DNA from 4 places in the Paenibacillus sp. Y5S-9 genome. Region 4 is predicted to be linked to each of the others. Evidence: riboswitches for the same ligand, from Rfam matches in the RefSeq annotation. Region 4 holds a riboswitch; each other region holds the start of a gene.

Region 1 (4,879 bases), 2.2 Mb from region 4:
AATCGATAATGAGCTTTGGCTTGAATTGCGTCTCAAGGACAGCGCCCAGGCAATTTCGCTTGAACTTATAGATAGATATATGATACTTTTACCTCATAGGATAGGCTTGGGAGGTCAAATCATGGAATTATTGAAACAACGAATTTTACAAGAAGGTGTGGTTATCTCGGATCAAGTATTAAAGCTGGATGGTCTGTTGAACCACCAGATTGATCCTGCATTAACGATGGAGATGGGACGTGAGTTCGCTGCCCGTTTTCGTGAAAGTGGAGTGACTCGGGTAATCACGGTAGAATCCTCAGGGATTCCGGTTGCTTTTGCCGCAGCCTATGAACTTGGGGTGCCCCTTGTATTCGCCCGTCGCAAAAAAACACTTCTGGCTGATCCTGATGCTTACTGTGAACGCGTACCGTCCTTTACCAAAGGAATTGTAACTGACATTATGGTATCCCGTGAGTTCATTCATGAGAATGACCGTATTTTGTTCATTGATGATATCATTGCCAATGGAGATGCCGCTCGTGGCGTCATCAAAATTATCGAGCGTTCCGGTGCGGAACTCGTCGGATTCGGCGTTGTGGTCGAGAAAAGTTTCCAGGCAGGGGCACGAACGATTCGTGAACAGGGTATTCCGGTGGAAGCCTTGGTACGCATTCGTTCCCTGAACGATGGTACGGTACAATTTGACGATAACGAAATGTGACATTTTAAAGGAATAGGGCCTATTTTTTGAACTATGCCTTTGCATGACCGCGGATTTCATTTATAATGGGGTTATGTTAGGGAGAGGAGGCAACACCATGGGGAACCAACCGGCAACAGAACAATTTTTTAATGATAAGCTGGCGGAATCGAAAGTTCATTTTGAACGTGCCCTGGATTGTAAACATACGGAATTCGATGACCTTTATCCCTATATGATTGAACATCCTCAATTTTTCTGGTACAAACGCTATGTTGCCTGGTCAGAATTACTGACGATTGTAGGCTTGTGCGAAGAGTTGTCCTTCTCTTGGAAAGAACAATTTACACCGCATCAAGTGGAGTACCTTGAAGAACGTGTGATGTCCGCCAAAGTGCTTGATTTTTGGTTCGAGAAGAACGACAGCAAAGAGCACGCGCAGCGGTAACTTTCAGTCGGGACATAATTTCGAATGACATGACAGTCCAATACAGTCACGTGAGACCTAAATGACATTTCATTTAGGTCTCTTTTTGTAAATAAATTTGGAATATAGGAGCCATGAAGATGATCAGTGATACAGAACTGGACGCCCTGCGTCTGTCAGGTGAGAAAGTAAGAGTAGTACGGGACGAGCTGGAATCTAACGATGTAACCGGGATTGTTGTTGCCTGGGATGGCGAGCAGGTACTTATCCGTCGTCAGAATCGACGTGTCGTCAAGCTGGATCGCGGTTACCGATATCAGCTGTTTAGCGAGCCGCGCCAGAGTCCACTTAGTGAGTAACAGTTTATAATTATGGCAGAGCCATGAGCGTTAAATGTTTGGAATTACCATGATTTGTTGGCATAATTGACTCACTCGGGAGAGAAGATAGGTACAGTGAGGAAGATCTGTAACTATAGCCGAGAGGGTGTGCTACAAGCCATGACATTGATGAATGATAAAGTTCATGCCTACAAGGATCAGATTGGAGCATTAAGCGATGTACTGCCAGGTGTGGTGAAGTCATATCATGAGTTTACGGGAGAATGTTTCCAACCTGGCGTGATTGATGCCAAGACAAAACAGCTCATTGCGCTCGGCATTGGATTGTTTGCCAACAATGAGGTATGTACTTTCTACCATGTAGAAGAAGCCCGTGCCAAGGGCGCTACAGATCAGGAGATCATGGAGACCGTAGCCGTGGCCGGAGCTGTAGGAGGCGGACATGCTCTGTCTCAGGGCGCGATGCGAGTGCAGAAGGCGCTGCATTAGTAAGCAATGAAACATACATTTTAAGCACAAAAAAGGCATCCGGTTAATAACCGATGCCTTTTTGTATGTGAATCACATTTTTCCTAACATTTTATCATACATAAACTGTCCAGTTACCCGACGTGCTGTTACATAGCGGTCATTGAAGTATGGATTCGATAACTTTGTGATGCTTACACCTTTACTGCTGGAGGCATGAGCGAATTGTCCGCCGCCGATATATACACCTGTATGTGAAATGCCTTTGCCTGTTGTATTAAAGAACACCAGATCACCTGTCCGAACATTGCTTTTGGCTACCGGAGTACCTGCTTTGGCTTGCTGCTGAGAAGTACGTGGCAATTCAATGCTGTATTTGTTGAAAAGATATTTCATAAAACCAGAACAGTCAAAGCCGGCTACAGTCGTGCCACCCCATTTGTAAGGAATACCTGTCATGTTGTTCACTACGGAGTTGATACTGCTTGCCTCTGTGCTTGTTGCCCCGGATGTAAATAATACAGCTGCTCCAAAAATGGAGATAATCAGTTTTTTCAAAATCAATGTTCTCCCTTCGATGCCTACGGAGTTAGCTAAGGGTTCGGTAGAAGGTTCCCTATATTTCCTATGTATAAGAATAATTCACCCAAATTGGTTCCCCCGTTTTCAAACATGAAACTCGGCAATGAATAATTAAGTTTTTGTAACTATTTGAAACTATATTGCATAAATGCGTAATTGTCAAACCCATTTAAAACCCTTCGTAATACCTCAATGTTAGCGGAATTAAGGTTTTTATATGAAAGAAGGGATCAAGTTTGGGTATCATTCATGACAAAAACGTCATTATTGATTCGCTTAAGACGAATTTGGATAAATAAATAGGTTTGTCATGAGTTAAAAGAACTATTCCGTTATGTAGAATTAGAGATATTATATTCATTAAGTTGCATATATTGACAAAAATCGATTTTTTGCATATTATCTGAGTATCCAATCCACATATTGGATTAAAATTGATTTTATTATGCGATAAATACAAATAAAGGAGGTTTGTGGAAGCTTATCATAGGTAAAGTAGAAGTGGCAGATTTATAAAAACGAACATAGGAGAGTGTTACATTTGAAAGCGAAGAAAATAATTACTTTTGTCCTGGCATGTACGATGGTGGTGTTCTCAGCAGTTGGAATGGCAGTTCTCCCTGTAGGGACGGTATCTGCTGCGGATGCATCGGGTACTACAGCGAGTATTTCTGATATTTTGAAGAACCAGCTGCCGGATGGAGGTTGGAGAAAAGATTATAAACAGACAAGTGGAGAGTGGGCGAAGTCCACGATAGACAACAAGGCTACATACTCAGAAATTAGAAGATTGGCGAAGGAATTCAAAAAGACGAATGATCCGCGATACTCCACAGCTGCAATCAAAGGAATTAACTTTTTGATCAACATGCAGTATTCAAACGGCGGATGGCCACAAGTCTACCAAAGCTCCGGATATCACAAACATATTACCTACAATGATGATGCCATGATTAATGTAATGATCATGCTCGATGAAGTAGCGACACGCAAAGGTGATTTCTCGTTTATCGACAGCACACTTGCTAACCGCAGTAAAAATTCAGTTGCCAAAGGTGTGGAGGCGATTCTGAATACACAAGTCGTTTCAGGTGGTAAGCTGACAGCATGGGGACAACAACATGATTCCAGTTCCCTTAAACCAGCGAGCGCAAGAATCTACGAAGTGCCATCGCTGACAGCTGGAGAAAGTGTAACAATCGTTAAATTCCTGAAAACGAGACCTGCTAACTCTAAAATCACAGCATCCATTAAAGGAGCGGAGGCTTGGTTTAACAAGGTGAAAATTACGGGTTACAAGTATGAAAGAGCTAATGGAGATAGTAAAATTATCGCTGATTCCAAAGCTGCACCAATTTGGGCACGCTTCTATGAGATCGGAACAGATAAACCAATCTTTATTGGTCGCGACGGGGTAGTTAAATACAAATTAAGTGATATTGATAAAGAAAGAAGAGGCGGTTATGCATGGTATGGCAACTGGCCTTCCAAGCTTTAATTTGTAGTTAAAGGTAAAGCCCGAATCTATCTACGTCTGGTTCGGGTTTTATTGTTATTATTTTCAGTGTTGACATGATAGATTCCGCATGATATATTATTTCTTGTCGCCGATATTGATGGCGGAGATACAATATGCGGTCGTGGCGGAATTGGCAGACGCGCACGGTTCAGGTCCGTGTGGGCTAACCCCCCGTGGAGGTTCGAGTCCTCTCGACCGCATCTAACAAAAAAACTCCTTAAGCTAACGCTTAAGGAGTTTTTTTTGCATTTTTTGATATAACACTAACTTTAGACTTGAGTATCCAAGAGGTTAGTGCTTAGCTGCATGTACAGCAAATGTCTTCCATCAGCCCTAAGGAACGTTTATTGCGCTGCGGTAACATTAATGCTGTCAATATTCGGTCCTTCCGATCCGGTGGTAACCACTTTCAATGTATTGGTCCCCGTGTTCATGGGGACCTGTATTGTTTTTTCAACCCAAGTGGACCAGCTTCCCGTAGCCGGAAAGGGCTCGTTGCTGATAACTTTGGTTCCGTTCACAAAAATGTCGAGGTTCCGTGTTCCACTTTCCAGCGCATAACGAAACTTTACGTTTTTGGTACCTGTTGTAGCATTATTAATGCCGTTCCATTGAATGGCTGAACCAGTCATCGCATTGAAGTTAACATACCCGGAGCCAGTGTAACCGGGGTAGATTGTTTCAATGGCAGCTTCCGTAAGTGATGTTCCGGTCTCAGCTTCATACGTAGTGCCACTGCCTGTATTCCCGCCGCTATTTCCGCCAGTAATGTTGGCAACAAATGTTGTTACGCTCTGAGGCGGGAGCTGTGCTGTGAAGGCTCCATTGGATACGGTAAGCGGGGTTCCGCTTGCCAGGTT
Region 2 (4,879 bases), 1.5 Mb from region 4:
ATTTCAACGCCATGGCTGTATTTTTCCTAAGGTTGGGTAATATACGAAGGGGCATCTTCAAATTAGAACCTAAATTTTGTGTTAATACATAAAAGTTGCACTAGACAAAAATTATTGAAGGAGTACAATGTAACAATAAACATAAAAATTTAGATATATCATGCGTGGTTTGTCCCGCATCAATATTACCAAATCAATAATTCAAAGTCAGGTGATTATCGTATGAGTAAAAAAAATCCGTTCAACGCTCCTTCAAGAGAATCATTGTCTACTGCGGGCATGGCCCCTTCGCTTGGAGAAGCACATAGTTCCATGAAAGTCCCGCAGAATGCTGCATGGTGGAAGAAATTCCTCGCCTTTGTAGGCCCAGGATACCTCGTTGCCGTAGGTTACATGGACCCCGGGAACTGGGCAACAGATATCGCAGGTGGCTCACAGTTCGGGTATACCTTGTTATCCGTTATCCTGTTATCGAACCTGATGGCCGTTGTACTTCAATCATTAGCTGGAAAGCTCGGCATCGTTACTGGACGGGATCTGGCCCAAGCCTGTCGTGAACGATTCAGCATGCCTGTTGTCATGATGTTATGGATTCTGTGTGAACTCGCCATTGCAGCTACCGATCTGGCTGAGGTCATAGGTTCTGCCATCGCGTTAAAGCTGTTATTTAACATCCCCATGTTATACGGCGTGATCATCACCGCAGTTGATGTACTCCTGATTCTTGTACTGCAAAACAAAGGATTCCGCGCTTTGGAAACACTTGTCATTGTGCTGATGGCGACCATTGCCCTCTGCTTCGGGATTGACCTTTTCCTGGCAAAACCGGATATGGGCGGTGTTCTCCATGGTTTTGTACCAAATGTTGAGATTCTACAAAACCCGGCTATGCTCTATATCGCCATTGGTATTATAGGGGCAACCGTGATGCCGCATAATCTGTACCTGCATTCTTCCATTGTGCAGACCCGTCAGATTGAACAGACACCACAGGGTAAAAAAGAAGCTATTCGGTACTCGACCATGGACTCGACAATCGCACTGACACTTGCCCTGTTCATCAATGCGGCCATCCTGATTGTATCTGCTGCTGTATTCCACAGTGCTGGTATGACGCAGGTTGCCGAGATCGCAGATGCCTACCATCTGCTGACACCTCTATTGGGTACCACGGTTGCAAGTGTCCTGTTCGGTGTGGCGCTGTTAGCATCAGGTCAGAACTCTACCCTAACAGGTACACTTGCCGGGCAGATTGTTATGGAAGGTTTCCTGAACATTCGAATTCCGGCTTGGCTGCGCAGACTGGTCACACGTCTGATCGCCATCATCCCGGCGGTAATTGTCACAGCCATTGCAGGAGAACATGGCACAGAAGAACTGCTCATTTTGAGCCAGGTCGTGCTGTCGCTTCAATTGCCCTTTGCTGTAATTCCCCTGGTGATGTTCACGAGTGATAAAAAAAGCATGGGTGCATTCGCCAACAAATTGTGGCTCAAAATCATCTCATGGGTCATTGCCGCGATTATCGTTGTGCTGAATGTATATCTGATCATTCAGACGATTCGGTTATTCTAATCTCGTTTTTATCGACCAAATACTAAAAAGGCTGATCAACTCCGGTATTCAATACCAAGTTGATCAGCCTTTATTGTTGCAGTACAGCAACGTGTTTCCTTTTATAGTAAAACGCTAAACTCTAATAAACAATTATCTAATCCTGATTGGGCACCAGTAACGGCAGGAGTTCATCCAATGAGTCAACAGTCCAATCCGCACGTTCCTCATCCGATCGGTCTGGCTGGAATCTTCCGTAACCCTGCATAATTCGAATCGTAAGCATGCCCAGCTTCCGAGCAGGTATAATGTCGTTGTCGATCCGATCCCCAACCATGACGGCTTCCTCCGGTTCACAGCCGGCCTGTTTCAAGGCTACAGCGTATAACTCAGGGTCTGGCTTGGACACACCTTCTTCAGCAGAACAGGCGAGAACGTCAACATACTTCCGCAAGCCGTAGCTCTCCAGTCTTTCTTCCGTTCCGGGACTCTGATTGGCAATGATGCCAATGCGATAATGCCGTGACAACTGCTGAAGAACGGAATCCGCTGAAGGAAAAGGACGTTCAAGATCTTTTTGAAACTTCAACTTGTCCTGAATCTGTTTCTGGTGTCCCTCGTCTTCAACGAAGGTGCGAATCGCCACTCTCATAGGCCATTGCTCATATTTCTGGTAACAGTTCGCGAACAGTTCGCGTACCGCCTCAATTGTCACCGGATACCCCAAAGCACAGGCTTCACGGACGAACTGTCCGATAATATCATCAACCGGCTCCCATTCATCCACCAGTGTATCTCCAACATCAAAAAACAACCACTTTAATCCACCCACATCCGGCACGCCAATTCCTCCTTGTAAGCCACAGGCAATCTAAAAGTTCGTGTTCAAAAAGTCTTGAACTACCTTTAAAACCATAAAAAAGAAGACTCACCATCTTGCATGAGTCTCCTCAAACTTCCGTTTATCGATACATTCAATTATAACAGGCACCTTACACCTGAGCAATCACAAGCTATGGCATTAACCATTGAGGAGAAAGCCAACTTCCCCATTGAGCGAATATACAATCCGGTCTGCGCCCATGCCCCGATAGATGCCCTTAGGATGACTCTGCTCCGTAATGACGCACAGGGATTTCGATGTCCATGAACGGCAGATCTGTAAATAACGACAGGTCAGATTCAGGCTGTTCTCAAAAATAAACACGTTGCCTACGCTGCCCTGCGGCAAAAACCATTTTTGAGCTGCAGCCGTATTCATGCGAATGACATGTTCGACTCCGATTCTACGGAGTCTACGCTCTTCCCCTGCACTGTTGGTTAGAACGGCAAACGGCATTTTTTTGTACATTAGTAATTTGATAAATTTACGTCCTGCTTCATTTGGAGCAGTCACTAAGATCATCTCAGTATCCATCATTCGTTCCTCCCTTGGCGTGAAAAGACAACAAAAAAGAAGCGTGGGGGACCAAGGCCTCCCGAACGCTTCTTAAAGAATCCATGGCGAAAAGACCATGAACCAGCGTACGGCTTGTTGCCTCTCCCTTTAACGCTTACGAGGTTAGCTGACGGATTCGGGCGCGAGAGTCGCCCTATTTCCGGCTGTCACCGGAAAATTCACCCCATGAATGCCTACTGTCCTGGACAGCGCATTCTGTTGGTTCCCCCGTTTTCCACTCATCAATGAATGGAAACTCAGCGATTAAAACATCGTTCGTATATCTTAAGGATAAGATCGAGCGATATTATCGTTTGTTTCGTTTTTCAGGTACAATTTAGTTTAAATTGAAATTACGTTATGAATCATACACCCGTGCCATGATGGTGTAAAGTCCGCACAGATCACCGAATCGACAGATTTTCGGCAATACTCACATATAATAGCGCTTACAACAAGGTCATACTCTATCCATCTCTTTAAATCTATCTAATTCTCACTCTGACGAAAATCACTTCGCAATTCATTCACGTATTCTGCACAACTTGCCTATTTTGATGCTTTTAACACCACATTAGTTTTGCAATATTTAATTGCAACCAATATAATAGAAGATATAAGAGTAAATAAATGGAGGCGATTTAGATGACAATCTACGATTACAAAGTGAATACCCTTCGCGGTCAAGAAGTTGAAATGTCCGACTACCGTGACAAAGTGCTCCTGATTGTGAATACGGCAAGCTCATGCGGACTTACCCCTCAATTCAAAGGTCTGCAAGAATTGCAAGACAAGTTCCAGGATGCGCCATTTGAAGTCCTTGGTTTTCCAAGTAACCAGTTTGCACAGGAAAAAGGTTCTTCCGATGATATTGCCGAGTTCTGTCAGATGAATTATGGCGTAAGCTTCCCTATGTTTGAGAAAATTGATGTGAACGGCTCAAGCGCTCACCCTCTCTTCCAGCACCTTAGCACAGAAGCTCCTGGCCTGCTCGGCTCCAAAGCAATCAAATGGAATTTCACCAAATTCCTTGTGGATCAGAACGGACAGGTCATTAAACGGTATGCTCCCAAAACAACACCGGACAAGATTGAAGAAGATATCAAGAACTTGCTGCAAAAATAATACATTGGCCACCCGTAGCCGGAAGGTAGAGCACCATTGCCCCGGTAATGGATGGCCTTTTTTCTCAACTTTGATGTCAGACTGTTAAAAAAACAAAAAAAGAAGCTTTCCATTAATGGAAAGCTTCTTCTTAATCGTTCATATGATGCGGTCGAGAGGACTCGAACCTCCACGGGCATACGCCCACTACCCCCTCAAGATAGCGTGTCTGCCATTCCACCACGACCGCATGTCGTAAATAATCGGCAACAGAATTGATTATACCGGGTTCAGAACTAAAAGTAAAGTATTTTTTAATACTTCTTTTACAGCTAGGCATTTTCCACAAAAAACGCATATTCTCGTCATCTTTACCCATGAACTGCATACATTAGATTTGATCCCCTCCTTTCCGGATTGAGCTGATCTTATTGATTCATTTATATCTAGTCCTCCCTGCACTTCGCAGATATTTAACCTTATATGTTATATAAAATAACACAAATATTGAATCCCAGATTTAATCCATTAAATTTCACGGATACTATTGACAAAAAGCGGACATTTATGGGATGATAACTATCATATAATTCGGATTTTTGAACATAAAGCAATCAAAAAGGAATATAAATGTCACTTTAAGTGACATTTAACGAACACAGGAGGCGAATGATTGTGAACCGTGGGAATAAGCTGCTCGATTATGTCAAACTGCTTGATTCCTCTATTCAGGTTGGAGGGTTCACCCATTCCTTCGGCATGGATATCCATATCAGGGAGGGT
Region 3 (4,879 bases), 3.1 Mb from region 4:
GCCATATGGAGTTCTACCTGCCGTTGATACCATGCCTCCATACTCTTCCTCCAGATGATATGCGCGTCCATCCAGGTCCAGCAATGTGGGCACCTCATCAGGTGCATCAAGCCTGCCATCAATTGGTGTATATAGAGCGTAACGTGTGAGTTCCCGTTCTTCGATATGCAAATATCGAAATGCGGTACCATCCTGCAGCGTGAGCACAACTGCATTTCGAGCACGATTTTGTACCCGACCAACAACTTCATAAGTGACCAGAGAAACCTCACAGATATCACCAGGTGCAAGCTGAAGCATCGTTTTCTCTGCCTGCGGTGGTTCAGGTTTCGTTAGTATTCCTTTAATTCGTTTCCATACACTCATGAGAATTACTCCTGTTCCTTATCTTATAAACAAGCTGCAATAATCAGTGCGCCCACGATATGTAAAGCGCCAGAGAACAACCCGTATCCTGTCTTCCCTTGCTGAATTCCCGTATCCAGATCCAGATTGGCCCATTTGCGAATCATAAAGTGTACAACACTCTCCAGAATCAACAAAATGATAAAGGATACAACGGAGACCAACAATGCTTCTCCAAGATGACCAGCCGTAGAAATGGACGTAGCGAGTACATACCCTTGTGCAAATAATTTCATCACCATACGTGTGGTTACTGCCATATTGCCAGCCTTAACTTCAGCAAAATCCTTATATTTCGTGAACAGTGAATCTACATACATCAAGACAAACAGCAAAACCGAACCAGAACCGGTCCAGACCAGCATCGCCAAAATATTCAAATCCATTTACACAGCCCCCACATATCAACATGAACCGCATTTAAAAGCGAAGGAGAAATACTCTTCTCCTCCGCTGGTTAACCCTGCTGACAACCAAGGTATTAGTTCTTATTATCGTACTGTTTCATCAATGCTGCGAGTTCGTCTTCAACAGCCTGATCTTTACCCAACTTCTCGAACTCTTCATCCAAAGACTTGCCTTTGGAAGACATTTCGTTGCTTGCTTCTGCCTGTGCTTCCATCTGCATCATTTTCTCTTCCATACGCTTCATACCAGCACTTGCAGTATCAGAGCCAAACCCATTCAACGCTTTGTTGATTTCCGTTTGGGCTTTTGCTGCATTGTAGCGGGCTACCAGTGTTTCGCGTTTGTTCTTCATTTGAGTCAGTTGCTTACGCATCTCGTCGAGCTTGCCACGCAGGTTATCTGCAGAAGCCTTGTTTTGGTCATAGCTGGTTTTGTACTCAGCCATCTTCTCTTCAGCGGCCTTTTTCTCTTCCAGAGCACGTCGAGCCAAATCCAGATTCTGAGCACGTGCCGCCGTATGCGCCTGCTCTTCACGTTTCTTCACAAGTGCTTCCTGCTCTTCGAATAACTGCTTGAACTTCTTCTCAATGGCGATCTGTTGAGCTACTGCTTTCTCCGCATCTTCCAGATCCTCTTGCATGTCACGGATATATTGGTCCGTCATCTTGATTGGATCTTCCGCCTTGTCAATAATGGCGTTAACGTTAGACATTGTTAAATCACGCAATCGTTTGAAAATGGACATTATGTTATTCCTCCTAGTCGATATTACATCGTATATAAACATACATACGTAACAATCTACAACTCGTTTCAATTTTAGCAAATAAAATCAAAACATGCGATTGCTCTTTATGTTAGGAAGATCTTTTATCGTTGTTCAGATGATCCTCCATCAGCCTCTCTGCAGTCTGCACGATTTCGTCGATCTGCATCCGCGTGATGGAATCAAAATGGATACCCATGATCACCGTAACGGTTACTTTCAGCTGCAGGGCAGCCTTTCGGGCAAGCCGCTCACACAGCTCTTGTTCCTTATGCCCAGGAATATGTACCGTCGTCCCGCTTACGCGCTCATGATCCACGTAGAACGTGGCTACGGCGCCAATATGCGCCTTTCCTCCGGTAACGAGAAAAACCTTATCCTCTCCTGCTTCAATCACCTGTAAACGTATGGATTTCAAATCATATGTACTCATATCCTATCCACCTATCCTTTTCTATATGTTATATATGGAGGAATTATGGCTGTCATAAGCTAAATCCGCAATGAAACTTCTCACACTACGCATATTTTATGGAACCCCCGGGCATACCAAGGAGAACGTCATTTTGGAAAAGGAGGCTGTTATTATGCGCGTACGCCTCATTATGCTGATGGTTATCGTTATTTTTCTCGGGGGATATCATGCTCCAGTTTCATCGCGGGATGTTTCAAGCCCGTCAATTGAATCAGTATCAGGTTCGGATTCTGCTGAAGAAGAACAACTGACATTGGGACAGTTACGTCAAAAATATGCCGATACGTTCAAAACCAATGGTCCTTCAACAAAGAAGGTTGCACTGACTTTTGATGATGTACCTGATCCACGGTTTACTCCACAAGTGCTGGATGTATTGAAGAAATACAATGTCAGAGCTACATTCTTCATCGTGGGTAGTCGTGCTGAGAAACATCCGGATCTGGTGAAACGCATCGTTAAGGAAGGGCATATGGTTGGTAATCACAGCTACAATCATCCTGAATTCAGTAAGCTGTCGATGAATGCCTTTCGCAAACAAATTTTACATACCGGGGATATTATTCGACATTTAGCGGGATATACGCCCAAGATGATTCGGCCGCCTTATGGAGACATTAATGAAGAACAGCTGCAATGGGCTGCTAGACAACACTATAGCATTGTGAACTGGAATGTTGACTCACTGGACTGGAAAGGCCTCTCCAAGGAAGAGGTGAAGGATAACATCCTATCTGCTGTGAAACCTGGCTCCATCGTTCTGCAACATGCAGGAGGCGGTGTGGGATCTAACCTGAACGGTACGATTGAGGCATTGCCTGAAATCATTGAAGAACTGCGTAACCGGGGATATGAACTGGTCACCTTGGACGAGATGTTGGGATTGCCAAAGGCCAAAGATTAGGATGACCGTGATAACAAATAAATGCGAATATTAAAAGGGTGCTGTTCAATCGCAGATTAGCGACTGGCAGACACCCTGTTTGAATTCATTTTAAATGTTATGATCTCTCTACTTCAGAATGTACAGCTCGATATCCTGAAAACCAAATGTGCTTACAGACTGTTTGCTACCCGGGATAAAGATATCAATCCGGTGACCCTTGATTGCACCGCCCACATCACGAGCTGTAGCTACAAAAGCCTGTTTTGGCAATCCCGGATGGCTGTGACCGGTTACCAGTACTTTGGTTCCGAGTGGAATCACACTTGGATCAACTGCGATCGTACCCAGTTCAAGATCATTGCCGAAGTAATCCACAGCACCCCATCCTCCATTTTCAGACGGATCTGCAGAGTATGCCGTTGCTTTTACGTTCACAGCTTTGCTGTAATCGAATGTTTTACCCCAAGCCTGAACAACTTTGTTATCTGTGTTAACGTCCAAGCTTGCTGTAGTAACAGTCTTCGCTTGGGTCTTGCTCTCCGTTGCCGCAGCTGCTGCTACATTGTTTGCCTTACCGGGAATCGTAATTTTCAAACCACCATAAATGTTGTAAGGCGAAATGTCGTTGTTCGCTTTAACCAACGTGTTGATTGCTACTCCATATTGTTTTGATAAGGTGTAGAAGGTATCCCCTTCTTTGGCCACATGAACTGAATCGGCGTGAGCCGGAACGGCTTGAATGAGCATTGCTGTTGTCAATAATGCTACTGCTGTTTTGGCTATACGTTTCTTGTTAATCATGGTCTTCCTCCCTCATTGTGCCTGCGAAGTTAGTTGTCGGATTCGGATGAGGAGCCCACCCTATAGGTTCTTCATTACATTTGAAACGTTATGTACCCCTAATTCACCCCAAGCAGTGTGCTGTAGATCTTCCCCCTGCACAATCTGCATCGTTACATCCCCCGCACTTCCTGTCCGGAAGTTTCGGCAGAGTTCAATATATCACAATTTTGTAACCTGAACTTGTAGTAATTCTTACCAAATGGTTTTAACATGTAAGCATATGTAAGAATACAGGATACTTTAGAAATGTTGGACGACCCGATTCCTTTACATTTGGTAACAGAAAAGTTACTTTTCAAATCTATAAGTGATTAATACGCACAAAAAAATAGCGTTACCGACTCGAAGTCAGTAACGCTATTTGACACTTCATTTAGAGTACTTTGGCAAGAAAATCACGTGTACGTGAATTTTTTGGAGCTCCAAATACCTCATCAGGTGTTCCCTCTTCCACAATAACCCCGCCATCCATGAACAGGATTCGGTCTCCCACTTCACGTGCAAAACCCATCTCATGTGTTACGATGACCATCGTCATCCCGCCTTCTGCAAGACGTTTCATGACATCCAGCACTTCGCCAACCATCTCGGGGTCCAGTGCCGAAGTAGGCTCGTCAAACAGCATCACATGCGGCTGCATGGCCAATGCTCTAGCAATGGCGATCCGCTGCTTCTGTCCACCGGACAGCTGATTCGGGAATGTATCTTTTTTATCGTACAAGCCCACGGTGTTAAGCAGATCAGCGGCAATTTTCTCCGCTTCCTGAGTGGATTGTTTCTTCACTTTAATCGGAGCAATCGTGATGTTTTGCTGTACCGTTTTGTGTGGGAACAGGTTGAAATGCTGGAACACCATGCCCATTTTCTCACGAGTTGCATTAATGTTGTGCTTGGGGTCCGTAATTGACACACCTTCAAAATCAATCTCTCCTGAGGTAGGCTGTTCCAGCAGATTCAGACAACGCAAGAAAGTACTTTTACCTGAACCGGAAGGACCGATGACCACGACAACCTCACCTTTGCCAATTGTCACGTTAATGCCCTTAAGCACATCGTTATTACCATAAGATTTGTGTAATTGTCTAACGTCTATCAC
Region 4 (4,879 bases):
TTCGAAGTGAATCTGCCGAAGATTTTTGCCCGAATGGGAACTGCTGATAATTTTGTCATGGCAGGTCAATGGTTTCCCAAATTAAGTGCCTATGAACCTGTGGGCAGGCGTGGACGAACAACGGAAGGCTGGAATCTGCACCAATACCATGGCAATTCAGAGTTTTACGCCGACTTCGGTATATATAGTGTGCGTATTCGGGTGCCTGAAACATACAAAGTTGCTGCTACCGGATTTCCGACGCAACAAGCCGTGGTGAAGAATGGAGAAAAGGTCTATCAATTCTATGCCGATGATGTACATGATTTTGCCTGGGCAGCTTCACCGGATTTTGTCTACGCCGAGGAACCCTTCTCTGCACCCAATGTGCCTGGTGTACGAATCAAGTTATATCTGGACCCTGCTCATCAGGATCTGAAAGAACGTTATTTCTACGCCGCGAAGGCCGCACTAGCCAATTATAGCAAATGGTTTGGCCCCTATCCTTACGCTACCTTATCCATCGTAGTTCCACCCAAAGCGGGGAACGGTGCTGGAGGTATGGAGTACCCTACGCTAGTTACGGCCTTTGGAGCCGATGATACTACCCCAGGTTATGACCTGGAACGTACCGTAGTCCACGAGATCGGACACCAGTACTTCTACGGTATGGTTGCCAGCAACGAATTCGAGGAAGCCTGGCTGGATGAGGGGTTCACCTCTTATGCAGAAGACAAACTGATGGAGCAGGAATATGGATTGATTCCGAATCTGCCGGTACAATCGGGCCTGATTACGTCTCCTTCATCTTTAACACAAGAATCCTGGAAGTTCGATTCACAGAATGAGTATGCAGCCAATGTCTATACACGTGGCAAACTTGTATTGCTTGGTATCGAACATCAAGTCGGCGCAAAAAAGATGGAACGCATTCTCTCTACCTATGTGAAGAAGTACCGCTTCAAACATCCCACTTCGGCTGATTTTCAAAACGTTGTGGAACAAGTGACCCGTACTTCCTGGTCTGATTATTTTGACCAATACGTCTATGGTAACGGGATGGCTGACTTTGCTGTAGAGCAGATTCGTGTTACGCCCGTACAGAAAGACGGTCAAACATGGTACGAGTCATCCGTGACGATAGCAAAAAAAGGAAGTGATTACAACGCCGTTCCTGTTCGCATTGCTTTTGAAGACGGGCATATCCTCACCAAACAATGGAATGGCAAAGAAGATCGCATCACCTATAAATTAACTCACACATCCCCCGTATCCTGGGCCATGACCGATCCCCTGTACACGATCGTGCTGGAGAACCGCCATATGAACAATTTCCTGAAATCCGGACTGGATGAGCAAGCAAAATCCCGCTGGAGCATGAGTGTAACCAAACTAATAGAAGCCATATTCGGAGGTCTGTCATGGTGAGGTGGAAACGGTGAAAGCAAAAATACGTGAAGGCTGGTTTCTCGTCCGTCAGCATATGTTCATTGCCGCACTCTTATTTCTCTATCAACTCATTTGGGGATATTTCTTCTATCGAATGGTACAATCGGCCGTCATCCCACTGCTCCTGCGCTATCCAGATGCTGATGCAGGGGAGCTGAGTACACTTTTGTTCAAAATGGAAAGCCAACTTAACCTGTCTACCCATCCGGAGGTTCATCGTTATCTATGGATTCTAGGGGGCATGCTGCTGGTTCGCATGTTGATCAGCCCCCTCATTCAGGCAGGACTACTCTACTCACTTCAACACTTTAACTCTACAGAAGAGCGCATCCCCTTCGTCCGCGGAATCAAAAATCTGTGGAAACCGATGCTGCTGCTCCACACCATACGTACATTATTGATACTTCTGCCCGCCTACTGGCTCATACCGAAGCTCTACTCGATTCTCATGGACGGATTTCATTCCCTTCAATTACTTTTGCCTGGTATACCTTATGTTGCTGCCTGGATTGTATATGGTTGGATCATCCACCATGCCGTGCTCTACATGCAGTTCGGTGTTTCGGCACCAGAAGGAGAAGGCGGGGCTCACGGTACCCTCAAAGCACTCTGGATTGCACTGCGTCATCTCATCGCCGTAATCGGTATTGCACTCCTGCTGGGCGGAGTTCACCTGCTTATCTTCGGGGCATTCACTTCAGCCTCATGGTTATTAACGGGACTTACCGGACTTATACTACAACAGACGTATCCACTTGCGAGATGTCTATTGAATCTGTGGAAAATATGCAGCCATTTCCGATTATGGCAGTCCAAAATGTCCAAAGGTGAGAGCAGATAGTTTAAAAATTGTTACCATCACATGTTAAACTTATGGCCTAATATGTACTTATAAATAGGCAAACCTCAACCTTTCCCCGTCAAAGGTCGAGGTTTTTTTTGCTAAATTTGTTGCTAAACGTTGCCAAAGCCGTACTCCTCTGTTACAATAATCGCAGTGAGTTTTTAGTAACAACTTTGTAATCTTTACATTCATATTTGTAACTACTTAAAATTAAATCGTCATTTCTTGATTTCACAGGTGCATAACTAGCATAGCCAAATTCCTGGCACCTGGGAAGCGGGGGAACCAGTTATGGGTGAATTGATCTTGCTACAGAGGGATCATAGGGGACCTTCAACCGAATCCTTAAGCTAACCTCGCAGGCGTTGGAAGGGGAATATCTCTTGTTCAAGAAGAAATTAACCGCAGCTGTACTTAGCATCACATTTGCATTATCCCTTGGTGCAGGTAGCGCATTCGCAGATTCAAAGATGAACACAGTAATTGATTCAGCAATGGGAACTACATACAAAAGTGGGGGAACAACGCTTAACGGCTTTGACTGCTCCGGATTTACACGGTATGTATTCGACAAATTGGGTATTGATTTGGCACGCCAATCCAGTTCCCAATTCGACATGGGCGATTCCGTATCCCGCATGGAAATGAGAGCTGGCGATCTGGTATTCTTCAATACAACAGGTAAAGGCGTATCTCATGTAGGAATCTTTGTAGGGGATGGAAAGTTCGCACACTCCTCTTCTTCCAAAGGCGTTACGATCAGTGCATTGAGTGAAAGCTATTGGGCCAATCGTTATGTTGGCGCGAAACGGATTATGAGCACGGACGCATATGAATCACTGGCCCTTGACTAGGGACAAGCTGAGCAACATGATGCTGTAACCATTAACCATACTGGAACGAAGCAAGAAGCATAACAGAACCGCCCGGTACATTCTCCGCAGGAATGTATCCGGCGGTTTTTTTGTGCTTCAATCCTTATTCATGTTGCAAGTTATACTCGGCGCATATCCTGCGAAATCAACAGGTTCATTTTGCGTTCGTTCGTCCGTGCCCTTATGATGTTTTTACCCATCCCGTTATAATATAAACGGAATTACCGGAACTTTTGTTTCACTTTTTTTCTTGGGAAGAGTGACTTGCTAAATGAACAGCTCTTTTGTAGAGTGGACAAAGAGTTCTGTTTCAAGGAAAGGAGCATGCAGGTGTATGAAGAAAGCCCCAGTAACGTTTCATGTTGTACCCATGCGAGAAGAACATGCGGAGCTTATCTGCAGTTGGCAGTATGACCCGCCTTACAATATCTACAGCTGGCTCCCCTGGGAGCAGATGAAAGCTCTGGAAGTGGAATTCGGAGATGCACAGCTGCGGCAGGAGCAGTATGCGATCGTCCTGGATCAGAACGATCGTATATGTGGATTTGCTCAATACTTCCCACTTGAAGGGGTAACCCGGATTGGCCTTGGCATGCATCCAGAGCTGTGTGGTCAGGGTCAAGGGACAGCTTTTGTCACTGCCATTGTACAGGAAGCCATTCGCCGAAATCCCACGAATGAGATTGATCTGGAAGTACTCACTTGGAATGCTCGTGCCATTCAAGTCTATCTGAAGAGTGGATTTGTCACCCAGGATACATACGAACGACAGACCCCAACCGGCTTGAAGCCCTTTCACTGTATGGTTTATGAAGGGCCTCGCGGTTAGAATCCATTGTAAAACAACCAAATTTGCCCCTTGTTATGTGATTAGTTCAAAAAATTCCCACAAAATGCTATGATGTCAGTACAGGTTCCGTTATAATGATATGGATAGTTTCAGGTTAGATGATCTTTCATTCTGGAGGGGACATAAGGGATGCACAAATGGATCATGAGCGGAGTATTTTTTGCAGCATGCGCTTTAGCTATTGTTTTAATGTTTACGCTTCCAGGGAAAGAAGAAGTGGCTGAAGAAGCCAAACCAACCATGCCGGAAGTAACATTGGATGCCGGACAGGCTGAAGCACTGGTCAAAGCCAATTGTATCTCCTGTCACGGGGATCAGCTTCAGGGTGGCGTAGGACCTGCTCTGGCTAACATCGGCAGCCAGGATGATCTGGAGAAGATCTATTCTACGATTGTCAAAGGTAAAGGTGGTATGCCTTCCTTCAAGGGCAAGCTGCAGGATGAAGAGATTGCAAATATCGCCATGTGGCTGTCAGAGAAGAAATAATCTGTGCACGCACATAACGAAGAGGCGCTTAATCCCCTTTTGGGAGAATAAGAGCCTCTTCGTTATACCAATTATTAAGCCTCTGTGGCATGCTCAGCCAGAAAGGCCTCAACTTCACGTGCGGACGGCATCCCGGACTGGGCGCCGAGCTTCGTCACGGATAACGCGGCTGCACCCATGGCGAAGCCTACGGCCGCGTCCAAAGTCTCACCGCGCGCGAGGGCTACTGCCAGCGCGCCGTTGAAGCAATCGCCAGCGCCGGTCGTATCGACGGCGCTTAAGACGTAGCCGGGCGCACGGCAAGCGCCGGCACGCCCTGCTTGTACGCGGCCGCCAGGCGCCGCCGCGTACACAGCCCCCTCGGGGCCGAGCGTCGTGACGACAGCGGCCCCGAGG

What was found. Region 4 has a riboswitch for cyclic di-AMP ahead of V6669_RS00525 (C40 family peptidase). Riboswitches for the same ligand answer to the same signal wherever they lie in the genome.
Region 1: another riboswitch for cyclic di-AMP. It lies ahead of V6669_RS10575 (C40 family peptidase); the one in region 4 lies ahead of V6669_RS00525 (C40 family peptidase).
Region 2: another riboswitch for cyclic di-AMP. It lies ahead of V6669_RS07170 (hypothetical protein); the one in region 4 lies ahead of V6669_RS00525 (C40 family peptidase).
Region 3: another riboswitch for cyclic di-AMP. It lies ahead of V6669_RS17500 (3D domain-containing protein); the one in region 4 lies ahead of V6669_RS00525 (C40 family peptidase).

What each region holds. Positions count from the first base shown of each region.
Region 1 is NZ_CP145887.1:2,350,699-2,355,577, forward strand. It holds gene V6669_RS10555 (xanthine phosphoribosyltransferase) at 122-703, shown strand; gene V6669_RS10560 (hypothetical protein) at 801-1,130, shown strand; gene V6669_RS10565 (hypothetical protein) at 1,250-1,468, shown strand; gene V6669_RS10570 (carboxymuconolactone decarboxylase family protein) at 1,610-1,939, shown strand; gene V6669_RS10575 (C40 family peptidase) at 2,012-2,476, opposite strand; cyclic di-AMP (ydaO/yuaA leader) riboswitch at 2,482-2,613, opposite strand; gene pelA (pectate lyase) at 3,033-3,998, shown strand; tRNA gene V6669_RS10585 (tRNA-Leu) at 4,135-4,219, shown strand; gene V6669_RS10590 (carbohydrate-binding protein) at 4,364-4,879, opposite strand, start outside.
Region 2 is NZ_CP145887.1:1,632,007-1,636,885, reverse strand. It holds gene V6669_RS07180 (Nramp family divalent metal transporter) at 280-1,575, shown strand; gene V6669_RS07175 (HAD family hydrolase) at 1,712-2,395, opposite strand; gene V6669_RS07170 (hypothetical protein) at 2,576-2,974, opposite strand; cyclic di-AMP (ydaO/yuaA leader) riboswitch at 3,090-3,265, opposite strand; gene V6669_RS07165 (glutathione peroxidase) at 3,638-4,117, shown strand; tRNA gene V6669_RS07160 (tRNA-Leu) at 4,264-4,346, opposite strand; gene V6669_RS07155 (urease accessory UreF family protein) at 4,772-4,879, shown strand, end outside.
Region 3 is NZ_CP145887.1:3,973,099-3,977,977, forward strand. It holds gene V6669_RS17475 (DUF4178 domain-containing protein) at 1-366, opposite strand, end outside; gene V6669_RS17480 (DUF350 domain-containing protein) at 390-791, opposite strand; gene V6669_RS17485 (PspA/IM30 family protein) at 887-1,558, opposite strand; gene V6669_RS17490 (hypothetical protein) at 1,671-2,012, opposite strand; gene V6669_RS17495 (polysaccharide deacetylase family protein) at 2,167-2,958, shown strand; gene V6669_RS17500 (3D domain-containing protein) at 3,067-3,741, opposite strand; cyclic di-AMP (ydaO/yuaA leader) riboswitch at 3,744-3,940, opposite strand; gene V6669_RS17505 (amino acid ABC transporter ATP-binding protein) at 4,157-4,879, opposite strand; gene V6669_RS17510 (ABC transporter substrate-binding protein/permease) at 4,866-4,879, opposite strand, start outside.
Region 4 is NZ_CP145887.1:107,987-112,865, reverse strand. It holds gene V6669_RS00535 (M1 family metallopeptidase) at 1-1,407, shown strand, start outside; gene V6669_RS00530 (hypothetical protein) at 1,418-2,269, shown strand; cyclic di-AMP (ydaO/yuaA leader) riboswitch at 2,515-2,652, shown strand; gene V6669_RS00525 (C40 family peptidase) at 2,692-3,126, shown strand; gene V6669_RS00520 (GNAT family protein) at 3,482-3,976, shown strand; gene V6669_RS00515 (cytochrome c) at 4,127-4,483, shown strand; gene rbsK (ribokinase) at 4,558-4,879, opposite strand, start outside.